2 linked regions of the Phragmitibacter flavus genome follow. The protein of the gene in region 1 interacts with the protein of each later gene in a pairwise test. Links are inferred from orthologs where the notes say so. Each region holds a gene or a part of one and is shown on either strand. Other genes may lie near its edges. The genes, in order: ftsA and FEM03_RS04010.

The links.
Region 2: the proteins of ftsA (region 1) and FEM03_RS04010 interact in binary tests that used the Escherichia coli proteins (3 or more experiments, as listed by UniProt). The link is inferred for Phragmitibacter flavus from one-to-one orthologs.

The regions. Positions count from the first base shown.
Region 1 is NZ_VAUV01000025.1:1,517-13,245, reverse strand. Bases 3,504-6,360 are described here. They hold ftsA (cell division protein FtsA), read left to right. Parts: upstream 3,504-4,251; coding sequence 4,252-5,469; downstream 5,470-6,360. Other genes in these bases: FEM03_RS22630 (cell division protein FtsZ), read left to right, coding at 5,539-6,360; FEM03_RS22640 (cell division protein FtsQ/DivIB), read left to right, coding at 3,504-4,190. In the rest of the region: FEM03_RS22655 (WcaI family glycosyltransferase), read left to right, coding at 1-265; FEM03_RS22650 (exopolysaccharide biosynthesis polyprenyl glycosylphosphotransferase), read right to left, coding at 314-1,720; FEM03_RS22645 (D-alanine--D-alanine ligase family protein), read left to right, coding at 2,251-3,189; more of FEM03_RS22640, read left to right, coding at 3,192-3,503; more of FEM03_RS22630, read left to right, coding at 6,361-7,497; FEM03_RS22625 (ATP-dependent DNA ligase), read left to right, coding at 7,690-10,401; FEM03_RS22620 (hypothetical protein), read right to left, coding at 10,421-10,804; Asp-tRNA(Asn)/Glu-tRNA(Gln) amidotransferase subunit GatB, read left to right, coding at 10,894-11,729. UniProt on the Escherichia coli protein: Essential cell division protein that assists in the assembly of the Z ring. May serve as the principal membrane anchor for the Z ring.
Region 2 is NZ_VAUV01000003.1:78,240-89,901, forward strand. Bases 6,299-9,088 are described here. They hold FEM03_RS04010 (rod shape-determining protein), read left to right. Parts: upstream 6,299-7,071; coding sequence 7,072-8,106; downstream 8,107-9,088. Other genes in these bases: recF (DNA replication/repair protein RecF), read left to right, coding at 6,299-6,778; mreC (rod shape-determining protein MreC), read left to right, coding at 8,242-9,084. In the rest of the region: FEM03_RS03990 (autotransporter-associated beta strand repeat-containing protein), read left to right, coding at 1-3,810; hisS (histidine--tRNA ligase), read right to left, coding at 3,834-5,144; FEM03_RS24670 (hypothetical protein), read right to left, coding at 5,216-5,509; more of recF, read left to right, coding at 5,693-6,298; FEM03_RS04020 (hypothetical protein), read left to right, coding at 9,112-9,741; mrdA (penicillin-binding protein 2), read left to right, coding at 9,731-11,662. UniProt on the Escherichia coli protein: Forms membrane-associated dynamic filaments that are essential for cell shape determination. Acts by regulating cell wall synthesis and cell elongation, and thus cell shape.

The sequences.
Region 1 (11,729 bases):
AACGCTGGCTTTTGGTCGTGCAGTGGTGGCGGTGGCGGATGAAGAGAGCGTGCTATCGCGTGCGGTGCGGGAGGGGGGCTTCGGAGTGGTGGTGCCACCGAGGGATTCCGCTGCTTTGGTGGCAAAGCTGGAGGAGTTGGCGGCCAGTCCCGCTCAAGTAGAGGAGATGGGGCGCGTGGGGCGTCGATATGTGGAGCGTTTCGAAGCGGTCCAGGTGATGCCGCCATTTGAAGCGGCGTTGAAGGAGCTCTCCGGTGTTGACTGAAGGAGGCCCCGGTTCCGACGACTGTGAGCCGAAGAAGGCGTTCGCCGGTTAGTAGGCCGACTTGGGAGGCAGCACCATGTGGCGCATGGTGCGGAGGACGATCATCAGGTCAAGGGTGAGCGACCAGTTTTCCACGTAGTGGAGGTCCATGTCGATACGGGCGTTGATCTGGTCCTTGCACTTGGTTTCACCACGATGGCCACGCACCTGGGCAAGGCCGGTGATGCCGGGTTTGATGAAGGTGCGCACGTTGTAGTGGTTGACCTCTTCCATGAACCAGTCGTTGTGGGCGGGCAGGTGGGGACGTGGGCCGACGGCACTCATCTCGCCATTCAGCACATTGATGAACTGCGGCAACTCATCAAGGCTGAAGCGGCGAAGGAACCGCCCCAGAGGATAGACCCTGGCATCACCGCGGGTGGCTTGCTGATCCTGACTGCCGTCATGCACGTGCATGGTGCGGAATTTGATGATGGTGAAATCGCGGTTGTTGATGCCGGATCTGGTTTGACGGTGGAATACCGGGCCAGGGGATTGAATACGTTGCCCGAGCCAGACGAACACGCTGGTGATGGGAATGACGATAAACACGACAGGTATCGCGATGATGATGTCGAGCGCACGTTTCACGACTCGATTGAATGGACTTTCGAGTGGTTCGCGACGCAGGCCCATGAGGCAAAACTCATCGTGCTCGACCACAGCCACCGGACGACCGAGGTAATCGGAAAGGTCATTCACGATCAGAAGCCGAACTCCGTTGCGCTCACAGAGGTCGGCGATTTTGCGGCCCTCGTTTGACTGGGTGGAAAATTCGGTCAGGATCAAATGAGAGGGGCGCTCACGCAGAAGCACTTTTGCAAGGTCTTCCGGTTTGCCAAGCATACGGAGACAGGAGTCGTCTGGAACTTCGCCATCGGTTGGCACAATGCCGATGGTTTCAAACCCATAGAGCGCACGTCGGTCGGCCCAGATTTTGAGACGATCAGTGTGTTTGCTGGAACCCACAAACAGGATGCGGTGGCGGCGGGCAGTGTAGAAAGCGGCAGAGGCAAGGAGCCGGGGCAGGTATTTGTTGGTAATGAAGAGCGCAGAGTAGAGGAGGGGAATCCAGCTGAACAAAAAGGCGCGGGAAATCATGCTGTCCTTCACTGCAACGAGGTAGGCCATGAGGACCAAGGAGACGTTGGCGCATTGGCGGAGACTGATGCGTGAGTTGACCGCCATGTCCAGATAGAGAAGGTTGACGTCCTTGCGGTTGGACAACGCCAGATCGAGATAGTGGGCGAGCACTACGAGCAATGAATATTGGGCATAGCGGGCGTAGTCGGGCTGCACCGCTGAGGCACGCAGCTCGAAATGGAGACCGGCCCAACACCAGAAGATTATTAGTGACACCACCGCTTGTGCGGTCGCATGCAGCGTAGCCAATCCTCGTGCACGTTGTGAGATCATGAGTCCGTTGAGATTTGCTATGTGATCGCCCCGGGGGATAAGCAACATTAAGCGGATTCAGTGGATGTATTAGCCAAAGTGATGCAAAGATCAAGTGTAAGTAGCGCTTAAATGCGCATTTTTTGCTTGTTCAACCGCAAAAAATGCTGCGGCGCACGGAATTAGCGAGGGCCGTTTTGGGAAGGAAGCTAGAGAAAGCTGTTAATGAGGATAATCAGGCTCACACACTTCATAAGCCACTGGCATTGGAGATTGGCGGATGGCAGGTTCATCGGCCTTGGTGACCCCGATCGTCGGAAAAATGAGAAGTGGGGGAATTGATTTCTGAATTTCCTGCCAATGTTGGCGAAACGAAAATTTCAGGGGGTGTTCGTTCAATCAGTTTTGATAGAAACCGCCTTGAAATTCCTCTTGATTATAAAAAATGCGACGACTTGTCTCTTAAATTCTTGATATTTTAGATTGCTTAGGTAGTTTGATTTCAATAATCCTGAGCAATTTTTGGGATAAGTTAGGCCGATTTCGTTCTCATGAATCTGAAAAATCACACTATTGCTGTTTTGAAAGGCGGACCTGGCTCAGAGCGTGCGGTCTCGCTGAAATCAGCGGAGAGTGTGTCGGAAGCGTTGCAATCGCTTGGTGCAGAAGTGGTTGAAGTGGATGTTACCTCGACGGATGTGGTCGTTCCTGAGGGAGTTTTGGTGGCGGTGAACATGATTCACGGCACATTTGGTGAAGATGGGCAATTACAGGAGGCTTTAGAAAAACAAGGCGTTGCCTACACTGGCGCCGGGGTGGAGTCGAGCCGTGTGGCGTTCGATAAACTGCTGAGCAAAGAGAAGTTTTTGGCGGCTGGAGTGCCGACGCCGCGCAGTCAGACCTTAAAATTGAATGGCAGCGATGAGTTGAAACTGTCGTTGCCGTTGGTGGTGAAACCGCCGCGTGAGGGGTCGAGTGTGGGTGTGCATTTAGTGCGCACGGAAGACGAGCTGGCGGTGGCATTGGACGACGCGAAGCGCTTTGGAGACGAAACGCTGGTCGAAGAATTGATCGACGGTAAAGAGCTGACAGTCGGTGTGCTCGGCGAGCAGGTGCTGCCAGTGATTCATATTGAGCCGGTGAGCGGTTTTTACGACATCAATAACAAATATCCCTGGATGGGTGGCACGGGCAAAACGCTTTATCATTGTCCAGCAGACCTTGATGAGGCGACCACAGCGCGGGTGCAGTCGGCTGCGCTGGCGGCGATGAGATCCATTGGGATTGAAGTTTATGGCCGGGTGGATGTGATCCTGCGCGAAGACGGCGAGCCGTTTGTGCTGGAGGTGAACACAATCCCCGGGATGACGGTGAGCAGTCTGCTGCCCAAGGCCGCGCTTGCGGCCGGGATTGAGTTTCCACAGTTGATGGAGCGAATTGTTGAATTGTCCCTTCAGGCACGGGGTGCCAGGGAGGTAACTTTGGCTTAACCATGTTCTTTTCCGGCAACATTCGTCGCAAGACCAAAAAGGTGCAGGGCAACTTCGTTTTCCGTCGCAAGAAAGCGAAGGTGACACGTCTGGAGGTGCGGCATCGCATGGAGCTGAACCCGGAGACGGATGCCACGCGGCGTCAGAAGCGTCTGCGCACGGCAGGTGCGGGCGTTAAGGTGGCGGCGGGATTGCTGTTTGTGATGGGACTGTTTAGCGCCGGGGTGATTGTGGTGAAGCAGGCCTTCATGGAGAACGAAAGGTTTCAGTTGAAACACATTTCGGTGGTGACGGATGGAGCGGCGGGTTTGTCTGCGGGTCAGATCGTGGAGGCTTCCGGTCTTCATGAGGGGGTGAACATGCTGTCGGTTTCGCTCGTGCGGGTGAAGGAGCAGCTCACGGCGCTGCCGCAGGTGAAGTCGGCGAAAGTGACTCGCGGATATCCCGGCATTGTGTTTCTTGAGGTGATGCAACGCACGCCGGTGGCCTGGTTGGAGTGCAAAGGGAAGAATGTCGATGCCAAAGTGGCGGGTCGGGGTTGTCTGCTTGATGCGGAAGGATTTGTGGTGCCCAGTGGTGAGTTGTCGGATGAGCAGCGGGCTTTGCCGGTGATTGAGGTGGCGGATGTGGGACGCTTGATTCCGGGTCAGGGCATTGATTCGCCTGATGTGCTGGCGGCTTTAAACTTTATCCAACAGCATCATGTCACCGGGCTGAGTCATTTGATCCGTTTGAAGCGGGTGGATGCTTCGCGAGCCTATGCATTCAAGGCGGTTTTTGAGAATCAGGTGACTGCGGTTTTTCCACGTCACGATTTGCAGGACCAGATGCAGCGCATGGCGCGAATTGTTGAGCTGTCTGAAGAGAAGGACTGGAATCTGGCGAGCGTGAATCTTTTGGTGCAGCTCAATGTTCCGGTGACTTTTCATGATGGCTCGGTGGTGAATGATCCTCTGCACAAACCGGCGTTGCGTCGGGAAACGCTGGCTCGCAGCAACTGAACCTTAAGCGGCTTTCCTCTCAACCAAATCCCAAGACTCCAACCTTCTCGATTGAAACACCATGGCTCGTAGCACTATTTATGCGGGACTAGAAATAGGCACTTCCAAGATCTGCGTCGTTGTTGGCGAAGTGAAGAAGGATGGTGCCATCAAGATTCTTGGCGTTGGCCAGGCTCCTTCGCGCGGCATTCGCAAAGGGGAGATCGTGGATTTTGACATTGCGCAGACTTGTTTGAACGATGCGTTGCTGCGTGCGGAGGACCGCAGCGATGTGATGATCCGCAACGTGTTTCTTGGAGTGACAGGTTCGCACATTGAGAGTCTGAATCATGCGGGGGTGTATCGTCTGCCGCCGGATCAGAATCAGATCACGGAAGACGATTTGGAAGACGTGCGGGAGATTGCCTGCAACGTGGACATTCCACAGAATCATGTTTTTCTCCATCGCATTGCGCGCAAGTATGGCGTGGATGGACAGGAGCAGGTGCGGTCGTTGATTGGTCGCACGGCGGAACGATTGGATGCGGAGTTTCACATCATTCACGGGGTGCGCAGCCGGGTGCAGAATTCGATCCGACTGGTGCGTCAGGTTCCCTTGGAGGTGGAGGATGCGGTGTTTCTTCCGCTGGCGGCAGCGCAGGTGGTGCTCACCAAGGAAGCGAAGCAGCATGGGGCTTTGATGATCGATTTCGGCGGTGGCACGGCAGATTACGTGCTGTATGCGGAGGGCATGCTGACGGCGTCGGGTTCGGTGCCGCTGGGGGGGGATCACATTACCAATGACATTTCCCTTTGTTTCCAGATTCCGCATGCAAGGGCGGAGCGTTTGAAGGTGGAAGAGGGATCGGCGGCTGATGTCGAGCTTGAGCCTGGGGAGATGATTCGTGTGGACGATGAGAACGGCATGTTTGTCGGAGAGATTGAGCGTGCCTTGTTGAATGAAGTGATTCACATGCGGACGCGTGAGATTCTTGAGCAGGTCTATGAACGCTGCGCTCCGCACATGGGCCGACTTGGTGCAGGGGTTTATTTGACCGGTGGGGTGAGCCAGATGCGCGGCATTGATCAGGTGGCGAAAGATGTGTTTGGGGTGCGTATCACTCGTTCGGGCTCTTCGGCCTCGGGCGGGGTGGCGGCAACTTATGAAAATCCTTGTTATTCCGCACCTATCGGACTGATCCGCTACGCGCAGCTGATGGATGCTGAAAAACCGTGGCTTTCTCCGCTTGCCAAGTTGGGGCGTCGCATGGCAGAAGTGTTCAGCACCTGGACTTTCTAAGTTCGTCACGATTTATTGGTTCACTCAACTCTTTTTGGATCCCTCAACCACCCTCAACCCCGCACTCCTATGGTAGAATTCGACCGCACCCTTGAACGCGAGCCCGCACCGGCCGACAACTTGAAGATCTGCGTGGTAGGCATTGGTGGCGGTGGCCTCAATGTCCTGGATCGCATCTCACTGGACCGGATGCTGGATGCCACGGTGGTGGCGATGCATACGGATGTGAGGGTGCTGACCCATTCGATGTCGGCGGCAAAGATTCAACTGGGTGCTGAAATCATGCGCGGCATTGGCAGTGGTGGCGATCCTGAACTGGGGCGCGAGGCGGCGATCGCTTCGAGGGAAAAAATTCGCGCGGTGGTGAGCGGCCACAACATGGTGTTTATCTGTTGTGGTCTCGGTGGTGGCACCGGTTCGGGTGCGGCCCCGGTGGTGGCGCGCATTGCGAAGGAGAGCGGGGCGCTGGTGTTTGTGTTTGCGACCACGCCGTTTGTGTTTGAAGGGCGTCGTCGGCTTAAACAGGCGGAGACCGCGATGGACGAATTGCAGGGGCATGTTGACGCGTTGATTCTGTTTGAGAACAACCGCATGGGCGAACTGGTGCTGCCGAAAGAAGGCATTCAGAAAGCGTTCAGTCAGGCGGACCAGTTGATTGGTCACAGCCTCCGTGCGATTGCGACGATGGTGACGCAACCGGGGATTGTTCGTATGGGGCTGGCCGATCTGATGACGGCGTTGAACAGTCCGAATGCGCGTTGTTTGTTTGGATTTGGTGAGGCCCGAGGGGCGAACCGGGTGGCGGATGCGTTGAAGCGTTCGTTGAAGAGTCCATTGGTGAACCAGGGGCAGTTGTTGCAGAATGCGCGCAACCTTCTGGTGCATGTCGCTGGCGGCGAGAGCCTGACGCTTTCGGAAGTCGAAGCATTGATGAAGCAACTGAGCAAATGTGTGCCGGAGAGCACGCAGATCATGTTCGGGTTGGCCGTTGATCCGCGCATGGGCGATGCCATTTCGGTGACTCTGGTGAGCTCGCTGAGTGCGCAGGAGATGTCAACCGAGTCGGATGCTGGGCAGAAGGAGTTGAAGCAACCACAGCCGCAGCCTGAGAGGAATGAGAATCACGCTCCCGCGCTGCCTTTCGAGACGGAAAAAGCGGCTGTTGAGGCAGAGGTGAAGCGTGAAGAAGCGCCTGAAGCACCTGCGTTGCCAATGGCGGAGTCGAAGGTTGAAGCTGAGGTTGAGGTGAAGCAGGAACCGGCGGTGGTGATTGCTCCGGTGGCAGTCGCGGTTGCGCCAGCTCCTGCTCCTGTTCCTGCTCCAGTTGCAGCGGTAGAGCCAACACCCGCACCTGCGCCTGCACCTGCTCCCAAGTTTGAGGTGGTGACGTCGGCAATGGTCGAGCGTGATCTTTTCGGAGCTGAATTGGTGGAGTCGGTTGCCCCGGCAACGGAACCCAAACCGCAGCAGGCGGTGGTCAGCACCACGCATGCGCAGGTGCGGATCACCATTCCAAAACAGGTGGCCGAAAAGGAGCCAGCGGTGGAAGAACCGGTGACCCCCAAGATGGAAGCCCATGTGGTTGAGCCTCCTCCTGCTCCTGTGGTGGAAAGCCAGGTGCAGGCGGCACCTGTCGTGCAGCAGTCGGTGGTCGCACCTGCTGCGCCAGCAAAATCGATTTTCTCGGTGATCGACAACGCTGATGACGACGATGATGATGAGGAGGAGGAAGATCAGCAGGGCCATGAAGCTGATCTTGAGGACAGCGACACCCCCTGGGCAGACAAGTATGCTCACCCTCCCAAACCAGCAGCGGCGGCTCCGACGGCAGAGGGGCGGGGGCGTGAACCCGCCATGGCATCGGCAGCCCCGATTCAGGGGGCGGGAACCCCTGCGGGTTTCAAACAGGGCAATTTTAATCTGAATCAAGACGAAGCCGGGCGGTTCAAGGGAACCACCAAGACCATCGTTGAAGGAGAAGATCTTGATGTGCCGACCTGGATGCGTTTGAAGCAGAAGCGCAGCTAGGTTGGGCAGGCTAACGAAATAGAAAAATTTAAAGGCGGAGCAGCGATGCTCCGCTTTTTTGTTTAGACGTGGCCCGGTGAGTTATCGGTGGTTTTGGAATTCTCTTTAACCACAGATGGACACAGATAAACACAGATAGCTTCTTTGAATCGTGTGCGTTCGTGTTGAGGGGTTGGTTCGTTTCTATTGGTGATGCAGAAGCTGGATGTGATTGAGGTGCGTTATGACCGGGGGATTTTCCTGCCGGAACTGGATCTGTGGCTCGATCCCCAAATGGGGAAAGATCGGGCGTTTGTTTCGCATGCGCACAGCGATCATTTTGCCCGGCATGGGTGGACCTTGTGCAGTCCGGTGACAGGGATGCTGAGTCGGAGTCGGTATGGGGAGGGGTCGTTGGAAGTGGCGTTGATGCCGGATTGGAAAGAGGTGGTGGTGGAGCGCGGATTTGAGCTGAGGTTGCTGCCGGCGGGGCATATCCTCGGCTCGGCGATGTTGCATATGACGCGCTTGCGCGATGGAGCGACGCTGCTATACACGGGGGACTTTAAGATGAGGGTGGGGCTGTCCTCCGAGCAGGCGGAGTTGATCAAGGCGGATACGTTGATCATGGAGACGACGTTTGGATTGCCGATGTATCGCTTTCCAGCGTCGGAGAAAGTGATCGCATCGGTGGTGGCGTTTGTGCAGGAGACGATTGAGGATCGGGGGATTCCGGTGCTGTTGGGGTATTCTCTGGGCAAGGCGCAGGAGGTGCTGGCGGCGCTGAATGGGGCGGGGGTGCCGGTGATGTTGCACGCGTCGATGGTGAAGCTGACGAAGGTGTATGAGGAGTTGGGGTATGAGCTGCCGGGATGGCGGGTTTTTAAGGCGGATGAGGCAGCGGGCCATGCTTTGATTTTTCCGCCGAGCGCGGCGCGTTCGCTGGTCGTGAAGAAATTAAAGGTCTGTCGGACAGCGATGTTGAGCGGGTGGGCATTGACGCCGGGGGCGAAGTTTCGGTATCAGGTGGATGAGGTTTTTCCGTTGAGTGATCATGCGGATTATGGGGAGTTGCTGGATTGTGTGGAAAGGGTGAGGCCGAAGCTGGTTTACACGGTGCATGGATCGACCACGGAGTTTGCGCGGGATTTGAGGGAGAGGGGAGTGGAGGCGTGGTCGTTGATTGCGAGCAATCAGTTGGAGCTGGGATTGGGAGGCGAGGTGAAGAAGGAAGATGAGGTGGGGAAGGTGGTGGAGCAGGTTGAGGGAGAAATGGCGGTGGATGCATTTGCGGCTTGGGCGATGGTTTGTGAGCGGGTTTCGGCGCAGTCGTCACGGTTGAAGAAGCAGGAGTTGCTGGCGGAGTATTTGCAGAAGCTGCCGGAGAGCGAAGTAGAGCGGGCGGTGAGGTGGTTTGCGGCGATCTTGGATGATCCGACCTTGCAGGCCCCGCCGTTGCAGACGGGATGGGCGACGATCCGGCAGGCGTTGTTGGGTGTGAGCGGAATGCGTGAGGCGGAATACCGGCAGATTGCACGTTCGCAGAATGACACGGGTCGGACGGCGTTTTTGGTCTTGCAGAGGCGGGAGGGAGTCAATGATTCGGGCGGGGTGGCTTTGACTGATGTGGCGGGGGTTTTTGTGAGGTTGCGTGAGGCTCGTGGACCGGTGGCGAAGGCGTCAGTGCTGAAAGAGGGTTTGATGGGAATGTCAGCGCTGGAGGGGAGTTATGTGGTGCGGCTTCTGACGGGGGAGTTAAGGATTGGATCGCGCGAGGGATTGATTGAAGAGGCGGTGGCGCGGGCATTTGGGTGCGCGGGTGAGGAGGTTCGTGAGGCGGCGATGTTGAGCGGCGACATTGGCCGGGCGGCGTTGCTGGCGAAGGGCGGTCGATTGAAGGATGCGCAGCCGGTCTTGTTTGTGCCGGTCAAGGTGATGCTGGCGAGTCCTGAGGAGACGGCCGAGGCGATTTGGGATCGGCTGGGAGCGGGGGTGGACCGGGGATCGGTGTGGCTGGAGGACAAGTTTGATGGGATTCGTGCGCAGGTGCATGTGGGGGCGGGACGGGTGGAGATTTTTACACGTGATTTGAAGTTGGTGACGGGTCAGTTTCCAGAGATCGCGGAGGCGGCGTTGAAGATGAAGGATGAGGTGATGGTGGACGGGGAGATCATCGCTTTTGCAGATGACAAGAAGCTGACGTTTCATGATTTGCAGCGTCGCTTGGGAAGGAAGTCGCAGGGGGATCTTTTTGTGCCCTCGGACATCACCGTGAAGTATGTGGTGTTTGATATGATGTGGCGAAATGGCGTGAGCTTTTTGCAGGAGCCGTTGGAGAAGCGCAGGGGGCAGTTGGAGGCGCTTGTGTTGCCGTCGTTGTGGCAGCGAATTGCCTTGATGGAGGCAGGTTCATCGGAGGCGGTGGAAGAGGCGTTTCATGCGGCGCGTCGGGCGGGAAATGAGGGGTTGATTGCGAAAGACCGGAACAGTTTTTACACGCCGGGAAGGCGCGGGAAGACGTGGTTGAAGTTGAAAAAGGCCTTTTCGACGTTGGATGTGGTGGTCGTGAAGGTGGAGCAGGGGCATGGCAAGCGCAGTCATGTGTTGAGCGACTACACCTTTGCAGTGCGGGACGAGCGGGGCGCTTTGCGGGTGATTGGGAAAGCGTATTCCGGTCTGACCGATGCGGAGATTGAGGAATTAACGGCAGTGTTTGTGGAAGACACAATCTCGCAGAAGGGAAATGTGCGGACGGTGACGCCGCGGGTGGTGTTGGAGATCGCGTTTGATTCGATCCAGGAGAGCAAGCGGCACGACAGCGGCCTGGCTCTACGGTTTCCGAGGATCAAGGCGATCCGAACGGACAAGGGGGTGGAGGAGATTGATTCGCTGGAGTATGCGCGAAAGCTGGCGGGAGCGGGTTAAAGAAATGACGAATGAAGGGCTATTTGTCTGGGAATGTGGTTAGGGTGGAAAGGTGATCGGCTTCGGTGTTGTGGTATAGAAGCAGGGATTTCAGTGAGATGTATTCTTCGCGGGAGATGATTTTAGGAAGGATGGACCGTGTATCGTGGGTGTCGAGAAGGTGCCCGCAGAATCCGATGGCAGCGGCGGTTTGAATGTTCGGATTAGGGTGGCGAAGACACCATTGAGAGTAATGCCAGAAGCGCGTAAGGAGGTCAATGTTTGGAGGCGATTCGGTGCACAAGCGGGAAAAATGGGATTGTAGTTCTGTCCACAAATACATCGGGTTGTCGATGACCGGGCTGGCAATGGTGGATTGCAGTTCGGGCAGATATTCTGAAGCTTTGCGTCGCCACGCGCTCATGAGATAAGGCTAATATTGGGGAGGGTTTTTGCAATACAGATGAGCGGGACGTTGCATGCGGGCGGTCTTTGGGTAGGCTGGGGGTTCTCATGCCCCGATATATTGTCACCATTGGTCTCGAAGTTCATGCGCAGCTGAATACGCGCAGCAAGATGTATTGTGCTTGTCCGGTGGAGTATGGGGCCGAGCCGAATACGATGACTTGTCCGGTTTGTTTGGGGTTGCCGGGGGCGTTGCCGGTGCTGAATTTGGCGGCGATTGAGAAAACGATTTTGACGGGGTTGATGCTGGGATGTTCGACGCCGGAAATCAGCAAATGGGATCGGAAGAACTATTTTTATCCGGACATGCCGAAGAATTATCAGTTGAGTCAGTTTGATCTGCCGCTGTGTTTGGGAGGCGGGGTGCCGTTGTATGATCTGGCTTATCCGAAAGACTGGCAGAAGCGCATTGAGAATCCCGGCAAGGTGGTGAAGCTGACACGGATTCATCTTGAGGAGGATGTGGGCAAGAGCACGCACACGGCGGCGGGGACGTTGGTGGATTTTAACCGCGCGGGGACGCCGTTGATGGAGATCGTGAGTGATCCGGATCTGGATTCAGCGGAGGAGACGGTGGCTTATTTAAACAGCCTGCGGCAGATTTTGATTTATGGCGGGGGGGGGGGTGCGGGCATGGGGAAGGGGGAGATGCGCTGTGATGTGAACATCAGTTTGCGGCCGGAGGGGCAGATGGAGTTGGGGGCGAAGATTGAGTTGAAGAATTTGAACTCGGTATCAGCGGTGCGTCGGGCGATTCATTTCGAGATTGAGCGGCAGACGGAAGCTCTCGACAAGGGCGAGAAACTGGTGCAGAGCACGCGTCGTTGGGATGACGACCGCGGGGAGACGCAGTTGATGCGGACGAAGGAGGATGCGCATGATTA
Region 2 (11,662 bases), on another replicon or contig:
CTCAACAAAAATGTGTTCATGGGCAGCAACACCGATTCTGGACAAGCCATCATCAATGGCGGCACCCTCAGCCTCAACGCGGGCCACAACACCCTCACTGCGGTCAGTTCCGCCAGCGCTGCCATCGTCGACTTCTTTACCGTCAACCAGGGCGGCACCGTCCAGCTCAACGGATTTGATCAAGCCATCGGCGGACTCGTCAGTTCCGATCCGACCCCCGGCAGTGGCGGCATCATCAACAGCGGCACCTCCGCCAACCTCTTCGTCACCAATTCCGACAATGCCACCTCCACCTTCGGCGGCTCCATCACCGGTGCCATCAACCTCTACGTGTCCAAACTCACCGGAGGAAACGCTGCCAACCAGATTCTCACCAGCACCAACTCCTACACCGGCACCACCAACCTCAACGGCAGCAATTTGACGCTACGTGACGACGGTGCCCTCACCGGCACCTCGGCCATTTTTATCAACCTCGCCCAGCTCACCCTCGAAAACACCAACTTCTCCGCGAGCCAGGATCGACTCAACAACAGCGCCAGCGTCAACTTCCGCGGCGGCATCCTCTCCGTTGTCGGAAGACCCGGCGAAGCTGTCACCGAAGACATCGGCGCCGTCAATCTCCTCGTGGGCAACAACACCATCGCGGTCGGCTCCGGTGGCACCTCCGCACCCACCACCCTCAACACCGGCGCCTTCACCCGTTCCGCTGGCGCCGTGGTCAACTTTTCCAGCAACAGCTCCGGCACCCTCGGCGGCGTCAACGCGGCCAACCAAGGCGCCAATCCCCGCATCTTCATCGCCGGACAATCCACCGGCGTCATGGGCAGCTGGGCCATTGCCAACGGCAGCAACTTTGCCTATTACGATCCGATCCTTGGCGTCGGCGAACTCAGCAACACCGGCGCTGGCTTCCCCAATTACGAAAGCACCAACTACGCCACCGCCACCGCGCTCCAGACCGTCAACGATGGCACCACGCGCACCATCAGCACCGCCACCCATGCAGTCGGACTCTGGCGTATCGCCCCGAACGCCGCCAACACGGCCACCTTCGGCACCGCCAGTGGCGCCGGCACCGCCCTCACCATCACCAACGGCGGCGTCATCACCAACAACAACAACTCCTTCATCTTCACCGAAGCCGCGACCCAAACTTCGCGATCCACCATCACCTCCGGCAGCAGCGACCTGAACTTCTTCATCAACCAGAACACCACCACCCTGGGCCTCCAGGTCGTCGGCAACATCGACCTCATCAAAAGTGGTGGCGGCACTCTTACCCTCAACCAACGGGCCAGCAATACCTTCACCGGCACGACCTACGTCACGGCAGGTGTGCTCAACCTCAGCGCCGGTGCCGGCATCGTCACCATTCCCGGACCGCTGGTCATCAACAACGCCACGGTCACCATGAACACCAATGCCGGTCAAATTGCCGCCACCAGCGATGTCTCCCTGATCGGATCCAGCACCCTCACTTTCGTCGGAGCCGCCAACACCATCAACCGCCTCAACTTTAACAACGTCGGTGGCCGCACCAACCCAGTCGTCAACTCCGCCGCCAACGCCAGTTCCATCCTCAACATCGGCAGCGGACTCATCACCGCCATTGGCGACAGTCCGACCACCGTCTCCACCATCGCCTCCCCCAGCGGCGGCACCCTCACGCTGAACTTCGGCACCACCGCCCCCGAGCTCAACATCACCACCAACCTCCCCAACAAGGTCACCACCGACCTTCTCATCAGCGCCGTCATCGCCAACAGCGCCAGCGGATGGGTCAACCTGGCCGGAGGCGGAGCCGCCTTGAGAAAAACCGGCAACGGCAATCTCGCCCTCAGCGCCGCCAACACCTTTGACACCGGCGTCAGCCTCGAAGAAGGCACCATCACCGTCGGCAACAATGCCGCCCTCGGCACCGGCACCCTCACCGTTGGCAACGGCACCACCATCCTGGCCGACTCCACCGCCCGCACCATTACCAACAACGTGGTGGTCAATGGCGACTTCACCTTCGGCGGTCAACAGGCCGGCAACAACCTCACCATCAACGGGGCCGTCAACCTCGGGGCCATCGACCGCATCATCTCGGTCAGCAGCCCCAACGTCACCGCGACCCTCGCCGGCATCGTCTCCGGTGGCGGCGGCCTGGCCAAATCCGGCAACGGCGTCCTCGTCCTCAGCAACGCCAACACCTATTCCGGCGGCACCATCATCAACGCTGGATTGGTAAGAGCCGGCAACGGCTCCGCCCTCGGTGCCAACACCAACGACCTCACCGTCAAGGCCAATGCCGCCCTCAACCTCAACGGCAACAGCCTCACCGTTGACGGGTTGAATGGCGACGACGCCACCAACGGCGGACTCATCACCAACAGCGGAGCCGCCGCCACCCTCACCGTCGGCAACAACAGCGAAACCTCCGCCACCTTCGCCGGCACCATCACCAATGCCGCCAACGCGCTCAACCTCGTTAAAACCGGATCCGGCACCCAAATCCTCACCGGCACCAACACCTACACCGGCACCACCATCATCAATGGCGGCGTGCTGCAAGTCGGCACTGATGCGACGGGCAACCGATCCACGCTCGGTAGCGGTGCCGTGACGGTCAACAATGGCGGCACTCTCGCGGGCACCGGCCACGTGCTCGCTCCTTTGGCAGGCAACACCATGACCATCGCCACCGGCGGCATCATCGCCCCTGGCGACACCGCAGGCGCTGGCAACGGCAACCTCACCCTCGGCACCATCGCCGGCAGCGGACTCGATCCACTCGCCGTCACCACCGGTGCCGTTTCCCCGTCCTCCACTGCGGGTGTCGTCAATCTCACCGTTGCAAGCGGCGGGCAGATCTCCCTGGGTGTCACCTCTGCCACCCACAAATCCGGTGGTTTTGTTGATGCCTACAACCTTGGCACCACCCCCGATGCCCTCAGCTACTTCAACACCCTTTCCGTCACCGAACAGCAGCGCTGGAACGGTCAGGCCTGGACCCAAACCGGAACTGGTCTCGTCGGTTCCAACAGCGTGACCCTGGCCAACTTGGGACTAGGCATCACCGGCAGCGGAACGGGCAATGGCGGACTGTTCGTCGGTCAATCCGTTTCCGGCGAAGGCATCGGCGGAGGCACCACCATCACCGGCATCGACACCACGACCAACACCATCACGCTCTCCAACAGCCTGCAAGCCAGCACCACGGCACTCAACATTGGTTCCACCACCCAGAACGTCACCCTCGTCGAAGGTTTCAACTCCATCACCCTGGCCGATGTCACCGGACTCAATGTCGGTGACACCGTCTCCGGCTACGGCATCGTCAGCGGCTCCGTCATCGCCTCCATCAACCCAATGACAAGAGCCATCACCCTCAAGGATGCCACCTCTGGTTCCGCGACCACTCCGTTCGCCTCCACCTACGCCCCCACGCTCAGCTTCAACGCCCCGGGCAACCATGACCACATCACCATCACCGGCACCCTCAGCCTTGGCTCAGGCACCGCCGGGGGCGTGGTCACGATCATCGACAATGGCTATCTCGCCAATGCAGGAGGAGGTGACATCTTCAACCTGCTCGATTGGGCAACCCTCATCACCAGCGGCACCTTCAATCCCGGCACCAACTTCCGCAATGGCGGCCTCGGCGATGGCGACCTCATGCTGCCAACCCTCTCCAATATCGACTGGGTGTGGGACGTGAGCGCCTTCACCACCCACGGCATTTTGGTGGTCATCCCCGAGCCAGGACGCATGATGCTGCTGCTGATCGGACTTGGTGCTGTTGTCCTGCGCCGCCGCAGGTAGGCAGTCAACCAAATGCTGAAGCTCTACGCGATCAACGGGCCGGACTCAGGCATGGAAAGCAACCCTGCAAGCTTGTCCGGCAACTGCTCAGCGCTGACTTCCATTTGATCACGAGTGCGCAGCGTTTTCACGGTCAACAACGGATACTCCGAGCCAACCACCACCGCGAAACGGGCATTCAAACTCTCCGCTGTTTGAAACTGCTTGCCGATCTTGGCGGGATTCAAGGCGTAATCGACCCGGATCCCCATGCGGCGCAGCTGCTGCAAAATTCCCAATGCCTCCGCGCGGCGGCTGTCATCCGCAATCACCAGATAAACCTCGGGCGCTTGGTGACGGCGCTTCCATTGCTCCGCCGCTCCTTTGGCGATCTCGTGCCGATTGATCAACTCGGTCAACACCACATCGCCCATGGCAAATCCACAAGAACTCATCTGCACCGCTCCATCACTGAGATGGCCGACGAGATTGTCATAGCGACCACCACCCGCAATGGCGCGGAGATTGTGTTTGAGGTCAAACACCTCAAACACCGTGCCCGTGTAATAGGCCAACCCGCGCACGATGCCCGGATCGATCTTCACAAACTTCCACAAACCACGCGCCGTCAGGTCCGCCTTCAGTTCCGCGAAGATGGAATCGGGAGCTTCGACCGCCTCACCATCCAGGTAACGTTTGATGTGCGCCTCCACCTGCTCAACGCTCAATCCAATGACCTCCAGCTGCTTCGCCGTCACGTCCTTGGGAGCACGCTCCATTTTGTCGATGATCTGCAAAAACGTCGCGCTGTGTTCGTCCGCAATCTGATTCTCCAAAAGAAAATCCAACCACAAACGGCGGTTGCTCAGGCGCACCACAAAATCGCCTTCTTCAAATCCAAAGGCCAGCATCGTATCAATCGAAAACGCCACCAACTCCGCATCCGCATTGGCGGGGTTGGTGTCGCCCACGATGTCGACGTTGAATTGAATGAACTCCCGCGTGCGGCCCCGTTGCGGTTTCTCATAGCGGAAGCAAGATCCGATCTGATACCACTTCAGCGGCTTCGAAAAATTGCGCTGGTTCGCCGCCACCAACCGGGCCAGTGTCGGCGTCACTTCTGGACGCAATGAAACGTCCTCTTCGCCCTTCGTGATGAAATTGAAAAGCTGGCCGGTGATCTCGTCGCCACTCTTCTTTTTGTAGAGATCGGTCGGCTCCACCAGCGGCCCTTCATATTCCACAAATCCATAACCCCGCGCCACGGCACGCCAGCGGTCGAAGATGTAATTACGAAGCGCACAATCCTCAGGAAGGAAGTCGCGGAAGCCTTTGACGGTTTGAAATGCAGCCATGATCGGGCCTGCAGTCATGCCTCACGTCACGACGAAAAGCAACCGGCTAATGCACTCAGCTGGCGGGGCTGTTACTCTGCCTTGGTCGCTTTTTTCGCCGCCTTCTTGGCTGCCTTCTTCACGGCCTTTTTCGCTGCGGTCGGCGTCTTTTTCTCAACCACCGGCTTCGGCTTGGCTTCTGCCTTCGCCGTCATGATCTCCGATTTCGCCATCCACTCCTCCACCGATGCCCAGATGTCCCCACCGTGGGGCCTTAAATGATCACTGCCCACCAAAATACCGCGCTTGTTGAAATCCAGGATCTCGGCGGGAGTAAAGGGTCCAAATTCGGTGTAGTTGCGGCTGATGTAGATGAGAGTGCTCATAAGCTAAGGGTATTGTTTTGGGAAACTTAATTAAGGAGTCGAAATTCCAACTACCATAATTTTCATATCAGAACAAGTAATGCGGCAAAAAAGCATGTTCCGTGCCTGTTTTCTTTCGCCCATTGCGCGGCCACCCACGATTGCCTGCTGGACAAGCGGCCATCACGTTTCATCATCGCTGCCATGTTGAGCCAATTGCTGGTCAGGGATTTCCGCTGTTTCGCCGAGGCGAAGCTGGCCTTGCACCCGGCCACGACCCTGCTCGTCGGCAACAACGCCCAGGGCAAAACCTCCCTCCTTGAGGCCCTTTGCGTCGTGCTGCGCCTGCAATCCCCCCGCACCTCGACACGCACCGACCTGATCCGATTTGGCACCCGCAGTTGCCTGGTGGAAGCCAGTCTCGGCGACCATCAACTGCGTTTTGCCCAAAGCGCCACCACCCGTCGGCTCGCGGTCGACAACGTCGTTTGCACCCGCAGTCCCGACTACCTCCAAAGCAGCGCCCGCGTGGTGTGGATGGACCACTCCGACATGCTCCTCGTCCGTGGCGGCGCTGAACATCGCCGACGTTACCTCGACTTCGCCGCCGCCCAGCTAAATCCAGGCTACCTACACGCCCTGCGTCACTACGAAAGACTCCTGCGCAGCCGCAATCACCTGCTCAAACGCGACGCCGTCATCAACTGGCGTCAAGCCGATGCCTACGCCGTGGCTCTCGAGGAACATGGACACTTCATCTCCCAATGCCGCGCCCAGCTCGCTGAGTCCCTGACTCCCCACGTCAACACTGCCCACGCTGCCCTCAGTGGCGGACACGAAATCGCTCAAATCCAATACCAGCCCGGATTCGATCCCAACGGCCTCGCCCAGCAGCTCCGCGACGCCCGCGCCGATGAAGAACGCACCCGCACCACCGCCGCCGGCATCCATCGCGACGACCTCCAGCTGCTCGTCAACGACCGTCCCGCCAGCGCCTTCGCCTCTGAAGGCCAGCAACGCAGCCTCAGCCTCGCCCTCAAACTCGCCCAGGTTACCACCCTTACACAGGCCACCGGCTCACCTCCCCTTCTCCTGATCGACGACGTCTTTGGCGAACTCGACCACACACGCCGTCGCGCCCTACTCAACGCCCTTCCTCAAGACACCCAGAAAGTCATCACCACCACTTCCGTTGACTGGATCACCGGCGATTTCTCGCCCGACGGCTGGCAATATCATGTTGATAAGGCCGCGCTCGGTCCCCTCGTTCCCGTTGGCTCAAGACTCTGAGCCTTCCTCCAGCCTCCCAAACCAAAGTTCGGCACAAAATGTGCTTGCAAGTTGGCCTTCTGCCGTCTAGCGACAACAAACCGCACCACGGTTTCATCCGACGATAAGATGGCTCTCATGCCGAAGTTTCTCTTGACGGGAAATTGCCACGGTTTTTAGCTGGCTGCGCAGTCGTTTGCAGCCTTGTGGCGGCATCCGGCACCCTGTGATTTTAGGGGTTGTTCCGTTGAGTCCCTTTTCATCATTGTTTCACCACCCCTTTCAACTTTCATTTTTTCACCCCTTTCTCCTACATGTCATTCTTTGGTCGTTTTTTTGGTTTCGCATCCAGTGATATTGGAATTGATCTCGGCACCGCCAACACCCTCGTCTACGTAAAAGACCATGGCATTGTCCTGCGTGAACCGTCCGTCGTGGCGGTCAAGGCAGGCACCAATGAAGTGGTCGCCGTCGGCGATGATGCCAAGCGGATGCTCGGCAGAACCCCCGGCAACATCATTGCCATCCGCCCGCTTAAGGACGGTGTCATCGCCGACTTTAAAGTGACCGAGGCCATGCTTCGCCACTTCATCCAGAAGGTCCACAACCGCCGTGGTTTTGTTCGTCCCCGCGTCGTCATCGCCGTTCCCTCCGGCATTACCGAAGTCGAAAAACGCGCCGTCAAGGAAAGCGCCGAACAGGCCGGTGCCCGCGAAGTTTATCTCATCGAAGAACCCATGGCAGCCGCCATCGGCGTCGGCCTCCCCGTTCAGGAAGCCGCTGGCAACATGATTGTCGACATCGGCGGTGGCACCACCGAGGTCGCCATCATTTCCCTCAGCGGCATCGTCTACAGCCGCAGCGTTCGCGTTGCCGGTGATGAGCTCGACGAAGCCATCACCAACTACATGAAACGCGCCTACAATTTGATGATCGGCGAACGCACCGCTGAAGACATCAAACTGCGCATCGGTTCCGCCTATCCCCTCGGTAAAGAGACCACCATGGACGTCAAAGGTCGCGACATGGTCGCCGGCCTCCCCAAAACCATCACCATCACCAGCCAGGAAGTCCGCGAAGCCATGCTGGAGCCGCTCAACACCATCATCGACGCCGTTCGCACCACCCTGGAGCGCTGCCCGCCCGAGCTCTCTGCTGACCTGGTCGACCGCGGCATCATGCTCGCCGGTGGTGGCGCCCTCCTGCGCGGCCTCGACAAGCTGTTGCAGGAAGAAACCGCCCTCCCCGTCCACGTGGCTGACGATCCACTCAGCGCCGTCGGCGAAGGTTGCGGTCGCGTGCTCAGCGAGATCGAGTTCCTGCGCAAGGTCAGCACCATGGACAACTGAGCCAGTTGGTTCAGTGACCTTTTCCGGTTCATCTCCTCCAGGCAGACATTGATTGGTCCTAACTTCATGCCCCATGTTCATGAACATCCGCCCGCCCGCCTCGTGCCAACCATGTGCTGATCGCCATCGCATTCCATGAAAAAAGGCAACATCATCGCCCTGCTGTTATTCCTGGCTGCGGTTGCAGCCGTCTTCACCCTCAAGACCCCGCAGACCCGCGCCATTCAAACCAGCGTCATGAACTTCCTCTCGCCGTTCATCCGCGGCAGCGCCCTTGCTGAGGAACAGTTCAAAAGCGCCACCAACACCCCTTCAGACCCCGCGCAACTCCAGCGCGAATACAACAACCTCCGCCAGGAAGCGGAAGGGCTGCGCATCATCGCCCAAAAATACAACCAGGTGCTGCAGGAGAACAACAAGTTCCGCGCCATGCTGAACTACCGCCAGCAAAGCGAATACAAACTCACCGCCGCCCGCGTCCTGCGCCGCTCCGCCTCCAACTGGTGGAGCACCCTCGTCATCGACAAAGGTGCCCTCGACGGACTGGTCACCGACAGCCCCGTCATCACCGACATCGGCCTCGTCGGCAAAACCGGCAAAATCGCCGCCCACACGGCCGAAGTCATCCTCCTCACCGACGAAGAATGCCGCGTCGCCGCGCGCATCGAAGGCACCCAGTTCAAGGGCATCCTCAGCGGCGAACGGGGAGACTTCGAATCCCGCCCCAACCTCTACCTGCGTTTTCTTGACCCCACCCTCACCGTCACCCCAGGCACCAACGTCTACTCCACCGGCGACGGCGGCGTTTTTCCTCCCCAACTCCTTCTCGGCAAGGTGAAAAGCTTCCAGGCCAAAGACGTGTCGGGTGAAGCGATCGTCGACTCCGCCGTCAATTTCAACCTTCTCGAGGACGTCTTCGTCGTGCACGTTGACAGCATGCCCTCCAGCGTGCCGTCGGCCATTCCCGTCGCCGAATAAATCCGCAAGCCAGCCAGCAGCCGTCTCATGAACCTGTTCTTCAACTTCAGCGTCCTGGTATTGCTGACCATCTCCTTCGGCATTCAGGAGTTCATGCCCGTCATCGACTTTGCCAATCAGGCGCGCCTGCTGCTTCCCGCCGTGTTTTTCTTCTGCGCCTCCCTCAGCGTCTCCTTTCCCATGATGCTCATCCTCGCCCTGGCCACCGGCCTCGTGTGGGATGCCCGCAATCTCCCCCATCCTCCCGAAAAAATCACCGTCCAGATGAGCCAGATGGACGAACTCGGCAACTCCGACATCGACGAAGCCCGCTCCGGCATGGGCAACCTTCGCGTCGGCTACTCCATCGTCCTCTTCGCCATCGCCGGAGCCCTCATGCAAGGCATCCGCCCCCTCTTCAAACGCGGACGCTGGGAGTTCCCGGTATTCATGGTCGGCATTGCCACCTTCACCTGGCTTCTGGTAGAATTCTTATTTATGTCATTTTTAAGGGGAAGTTTCGAATTCCATCCCGGCTTGTGGACCAAGCTGATCACCTGCTCGCTGCTCGCCATGCTGGTTTCCCCCATCATCCTTTTTGTCCTGCACATCCTGGCCAACCTGTTTAACTACGAAGTGAAGCACGAAGGCCTCGTCTATCGCTACCATGGTAGTTAAATATCGATTCCGTCTCTATCTCTTCACGCTGGTCCTCCTCATGGGCTTCGGCGCGGTCTCCCAACGCCTGTGGAACCTCAGTGTGGAACGACACGAAGAGTTCAAACACAAGGTTCCCGGCACCAAAACCCTGCGCGCCCGCGTTCCCGGTTTCCGCGGCGAGATCAAAGATCGCAACGGCATTCCCCTGGTCCGCAACAAATCCTCCTTCGAGGTCCAGATCAACCTCTACGCCCTCGTCGCCGCTTACAAGGAAATGCTCGCCGAGCAGAACAAGTTGCTGCCCAAAGATCAGCGCCGTTCCCTTCCCCTCTACAAATATCGCTACCCCGAGCGCGGCATCATCCGCGAAAAAGACGAACTCGACATCAAGGCCGTCGTTGACGAAGTCGTCATCGCCAGCCTGAACAACCTCGGCATCGCCCGCGAATACAACGCCAATAGCCTGCGCGTCCACTACCGCACCAACCGTGGCGTCGTCCCATGGGTCTACTGCAGCGACCTCTCCTTCGAAGAATTCAGCCAGTTTGCCGAACACCGTCTCGGCCTCCCCGGCGTTAGCGTCACCGAACGCGCCGTCCGACAATACATCTACGACTCCCTCGCCTGCCACGTCCTCGGCTATGTCAGCCAGCCCGACGAACAAAAAGTCCCCGATGAAGAACGCAGCGAATGGGATTTCTACGTTCCCGATGACTTCGGCGTCGCAGGCATTGAAAAAACCTTCGACACCGAACTGCGCGGTCGACCCGGCGTGCGCACCATGCTGCAAAACGAAAAAGGCCGTATCGTCAAAGCCCTCGAATACACCGAACCCCGCAAAGGCAGCGATCTCTACCTGGCCATCGACGCCCGCATCCAGTATATCGCCGAACGCGCCCTTCGCGAGAGCACCCCCGCCATCGGCCGCGGCTCCATCGTCGTGCTCGACCCCAACAATGGCGACGTGATCGCCATGGCCTCGGTGCCGTCCTACAACCCCAACAAGTTCATCCCCTCCATTTCCCGCGAAGATTTTCGCGACTACACCAGCAACACCGCCAACCCCCTCTTCAACCGCGCCGTCAACACCTACGCCCCCGGCTCGACCTACAAGGTCATGATTGCCTTCGCAGGCATTCTTGCGGGCAACCAGAACGACCGCCTCAACTGCGGCGGCAGCGTCACCTATGGCAGCAAGGCCATGAAATGCTGGATCGCCTCCAAAGGCGGTGCCCATGGCACGCTCGGCCTCACCGACGCCATCATGCGTTCCTGCAACTGCTACTTCTACCTCTACGGCAACAACGCCGGCATCGAAAACATCGAAAAAGCCGGTAAAATGTTCGGCCTCGGTGAACGAACCGGCATCGAGCTTCTCGAAGAAGACCCTGGCATCCTTCCCAGCCCCGGCTGGCTGCGCGCCAACCGACCCAGGGAACGCTGGAGCAACGGCTACACCGCCAACACCTCCATCGGCCAGGGTCAAGTCCTCGCCAGCCCCCTGCAGATGGCCGGCGTCTCCGCTGCCACTGCCAACGGCGGCATCGCCTACCGACCCCACCTTCTTCGCAAAATCATGGACGGCACCGAACTCGTCCGCGAACAAAAACCTGAAATCCGCGGCAACTTCATCGATCACGGCATGACCCCCGCGAAAATCGAGCTCATCCGCAAAGGCATGTGGAAGGTCGTCAATGAAACCGGTGGCACCGCCCGCTCCGCGCGCATTGAAAATGTCGAAGTCGCTGGCAAAACCGGAACCGCCCAGAACTGGGCCCCCAACGGCAAAAAAGACAACCACACTCTCTTCATCACCTTCGCCCCCTACAACAACCCCAAATACGCCGCCTGCATTTTCGTTCAGGGCGGACATTCGGGAGGCGGAACCGCCGCGCCCATCGCCAAGCGCGTGCTCGAACAAGCCCTCGCCCTCGACACC